One region of the Pseudomonas sp. MM211 genome, then DNA from elsewhere that is predicted to be linked to it. Evidence: predicted binding sites of a transcription regulator. Region 1 holds the regulator's gene; the other holds the start of a gene.
The links. The regulator sigma-54, encoded in region 1, starts transcription at its own class of promoters, with help from an activator protein. The targets are predictions, from matches to a motif close to ANTGGCATNNANNTTGCTNT.

Region 1 (2,201 bases):
GCAATCTGTTCGAGTACACGCTTTTTACTGCCACCCGGCACGTTCACGAGGGAACGGCCGGGGGTCAGGATATTTTCAAGTCGGATCATAGGAGAAGGACGAGGTCAGCGGGCCATTGCGCCCTGCTGGCGGTCGAGCTGTTTTTCCTTGTGCTTGATGAGTTGGCGGTCGAGTTTGTCGGTCAGTAGATCGATTGCAGCGTACATGTCTTCATGCTCGGCATTGGCCACCACTTCGCCTCCGGCGATATGCAAGGTAGCTTCGACTTTCTGCTTGAGCTTCTCGACCTCCAGGATGACCTGCACGTTGGTGATCTTGTCGAAGTGCCGCTCGAGACGTCCGAGCTTTTCTTCGATGTAGCTGCGTAGTGCGTCTGTCACATCCAGCTGGTGTCCACTGATGTTGACTTGCATACCGCTTCTCCTTGTTGCCGTGTGTGAGTGGCAGGCGTTGGGCCTGCCGCAGGAACACTGGGGCATATTGCTACAAGGGCACCTTACATCAGCCGTTTGCGTTCGCTCGAAGGCGCTATACCGAGCGATTCACGGTACTTGGCGACTGTGCGGCGCGCCACTTGAATGCCCTGTGCTTCCAGTAAACCAGCGATCTTGCTATCGCTCAATGGCTTTTTCGCATTTTCCGCAGCGACCAGTTTTTTGATGATCGCGCGAATCGCGGTGGAGGAACATTCGCCGCCTTCGGAGGTGCTGACGTGGCTGGAGAAGAAGTATTTCAGCTCGTAAATGCCACGCGGTGTATGCATGTATTTCTGGGTGGTGACTCGTGAGATGGTCGACTCGTGCATGCCTACTGCTTCCGCGATGTCATGCAGCACCAGCGGCTTCATGGCTTCGTCGCCGTAGTCGAGGAAGCCGCGCTGGTGCTCGACGATCTGCGTCGCGACCTTCATCAGGGTCTCGTTGCGGCTCTGCAGGCTCTTGATGAACCAGCGCGCTTCCTGCAACTGATTGCGCATGAAGGTGTTGTCGGCGCTGGAGTCGGCACGTTTCACGAAGCCTGCGTACTGTGCGTTGACGCGCAGGCGCGGCATGGCTTCCTGGTTGAGCTCTACCAGCCAGCGATCGTTGTGCTTGCGCACGATCACGTCAGGCACCACGTACTCGGGCTCGCTTGATTCGATCTGCGAGCCAGGGCGCGGGTTGAGGCTTTGAATCAGCTCGATGACCGGGCGCAGCTCGTCTTCCTTGAGCTTCATGCGGCGCATCAACTGGCTGTAGTCGCGGCTGCCGAGCAGGTCGAGATAATCGCCAGTGAGGCGCAGGGCCTCGCTCAACCAGGGCGTGTTGGCCGGCAGCTGGCGCAGTTGCAGTAGCAGGCATTCACGCAGGTCACGGGCGGCGATGCCGGACGGTTCGAACTGCTGGATGCGGTGCAGCACGGCTTCGACTTCATCGAGCTCGACATCGAGTTCTGGGTCGAAGGCGTCGGTGATTTCTTCGAGGGTTTCTTCGAGGTAGCCCTGACCGTTGATGCAGTCGATCAGGGTGACGGCGATCAGGCGATCCTTGTCGGACATCGGTGCCAGATTGAGCTGCCAGAGCATGTGGCTCTGCAGGCTTTCGCCAGCGGAGGTGCGAGTGGTGAAGTCCCATTCGTCATCATCATTGCTCGGCAGGCTGCTGGCGCTGGTCTGGTAGACGTCTTCCCAAGCGGTGTCGACCGGCAGCTCGCTGGGGATACGCTCGCCCCAATCGCCTTCTTCAAGGTTATCGACGGTCTGGGTGTTTTCCTGGAAAGTCGGCTCCTGAAATTTCTCTTCCTGGGCGGCCGCGGTGGGTGCACTTTCCGCGCCGTCGGCCATGGGATCCGAATTGTCGAAGTCGTCGCCTTCTTCCTGACGCTCGAGCATCGGGTTTGACTCCAGTGCCTCCTGGATCTCCTGTTGCAGATCCAGAGTCGACAGTTGGAGCAGGCGAATGGCTTGTTGCAGCTGCGGTGTCATCGTCAGCTGCTGGCCCATTTTCAGGACTAGCGATGGTTTCATTGCAGACCTTATCTGGCGTCTGTGCGCGATCCACGACAGGGCGCCAAAGCGCCACTAGGAAGCAAATTATATGCCTGAACCCGAGTGTTTTGCCTAGAGCCCGTTACCATTTCATTACGACCATGTCGTGGGGTAACAGGCTCTCAGGGGTACTCATCGGCGGGAAATCCGTTACAGGCGGAATTCGTGGCCCAGG
Region 2 (2,201 bases), 840 kb from region 1:
TCTCACGGAGGTGGCCCATGTGGTTCAGCAATGCGTCCCGAAACCTGGCCGATGAACTCAGCCAGTGGCTTAACCGCCTGTTCGACGGCCAGCCCAGCACGGCCGCCGCACAGCCTCATCTGCAGCGCGATGCCCGGCTGCTCAGCAGCCTGCAACGGCTTCAAAGCGACTGGGACGAGTTGCAGCGCATCCGCCAGCAGGCCGAATGCCAGGCGCCGCCGCCCTGCAGTGCAGACGAGTACGCTGCACTCAAGGAGGGACCTCGCCGAGGCCCGGGCGCAGATCGGCGAACTCCTCCACGCCCGTGACGACAGCCAGCGGCGCCTGCACGAGCTGGAAGCCGAGCGCGCCCATTGGGACGAAGAACGCCAGGTCTGGGAGCTGACCAAACGTACCCTCACCGAAGGCAGCTGGGCGATGAACGTGGTGGCTGGCGACCCCGACCATCCGCAGAACCTGATTCGTTGGTCGAGCAGTTCCGCGAGCTGATCGGCTACAGCGCCCAGGAATTTCCCGATGGCTGGGACAGCTATTTCAAGGTGGTCAACGCCGATGACCTGAAACAGGTCATGCAGGCCTTCAATGCCTCGATGGTCGACACCGGCGGTGATGGCTTCTATGCCGTCGAATACCGCATGCGCCACAAGAGCCGTGGCGAGGTGTGGTACCGAGAACGCGGCCGCTGCCTGCGCGATGCCCAGGGCCACCTGCTGTATGTCACCGGCGCCGTGCGCGAGATCAGCGACGAGAAGACCGCCGCCACACTGCACCAGCGCGAACAGGCCAACATCCAGGCCACCTACACGCAGATTGCTCAGGTCGCCGGGGGGATTCGCAGCATTGCCGAGCAGACCAATCTGCTAGCACTGAATGCCGCCATCGAAGCGGCGCGGGCTGGCGATCAGGGCCGCGGCTTCGCCGTGGTCGCCGATGAAGTGCGCAATCTGGCGCGACGCACACAGGAATCGGTGCAACAGATTCAAGGCATGTTGCAAAAGGAGCGCTCTGGCGAACCAACTTCAGGCAACAAACCATGAAAACGAACTGAAAAAGTGCAGAAAAAGGCGCTAACGCCACCGATCACCCCAGTTATAGCCATTACTGATGGCACACTCATTGCTTTCCCAAAAAGAAACTTTGTTTATCAAAAATAAAACTTTCGACTCGACCTGCCTGCGCACCACTTATTCCAATAAACCGCTTTCGAGGATTCAGTGATGGAAGAACAGAAGACCCCGCCTACGCTCGAAGAGCTGCAAGCTCTGATCGAAATGACCAACACCCTGAACATGGAGATGTTCTATTGGTGGTGTACCGCGTTGATGATCTGCATCCACGCAGGTTTTCTGTCTTATGAGATCGGCGCCTCGCGCCTGAAGAACGCCCTGGCGGCGGGTGTGAAGAACATCCTCGCGTTCGGCTTCATCGTACCCAGCGTGTTCCTGCTCGGCTGGGCGGTCTATAACGCCTTCCCCGATGGCCTGGTACCGCGCATGGACGCCCTGATGGCCGGCATGCCGTGGAGCCAATCCATGGGCCCGAACATCCAGGACAACGCCACCGGCATTTTCTGGGGTGCATTCGCACTGTTCGCCGCCACCACGGGTTCGATTCTCTCCGGGGCGATCATCGAGCGTGCGCGGATGAGCGCATTCATCATCATGACCATCGTGCTCGGCGGCTTTCTCTGGCTGCTGGCAGCGGCCTGGGGCTGGCACCCGGAAGGCTGGCTGACCGTCAAATGGGGCTACCATGACGTCGGCGCAGCGGGTGTGGTGCACATGATCGCCGGCTTCTTCGCCCTCGGCGTGCTGATCAACCTCGGTGCACGCATCGGCCGCTTCAACCCGGATGGCAGCGCCAATGCCATCGTCGGCCATAGCATGCCGATGAGTGTGGTCGGCCTGATGCTGATCATCGTCGGCTTCTTCGGTTTCCTCGGCGGCTGCATCATCTACAACTCGGGCGCTCAGTGGATCAATATCTACGGCCAGCCGACCAACCTCTCCGCCTTCTCCTTCAACACCCTGATGGGCTTCGCTGGCGGCCTGATCGGCGCCTACCTGACCACCCGCGAACCCTACTGGATGATGTCCGGTGGCCTGGTCGGCATCATCTCGGTAGCACCCGGCCTGGATCTCTACCACCCCGGGCTGGCCTACCTGATCGGCATGGGCGTTTCGGCCCTGGCACCGCTGGTC

Region 2: a site for sigma-54 is predicted at 1,104-1,123, ahead of K5Q02_RS03985 (ammonium transporter). Genes of this name have one in related genera too.

The regions. Positions count from the first base shown of each region.
Region 1 is NZ_CP081942.1:48,302-50,502, reverse strand. It holds gene ptsN (PTS IIA-like nitrogen regulatory protein PtsN) at 1-89, opposite strand, end outside; gene hpf (ribosome hibernation-promoting factor, HPF/YfiA family) at 105-413, opposite strand; gene K5Q02_RS00240 (RNA polymerase factor sigma-54) at 497-2,005, opposite strand; gene lptB (LPS export ABC transporter ATP-binding protein) at 2,177-2,201, opposite strand, start outside.
Region 2 is NZ_CP081942.1:891,492-893,692, forward strand. It holds gene K5Q02_RS03975 (hypothetical protein) at 229-489, shown strand; partial or broken gene K5Q02_RS24500 (PAS domain-containing protein) at 465-701, shown strand; partial or broken gene K5Q02_RS24505 (methyl-accepting chemotaxis protein) at 816-965, shown strand; gene K5Q02_RS03985 (ammonium transporter) at 1,218-2,201, shown strand, end outside.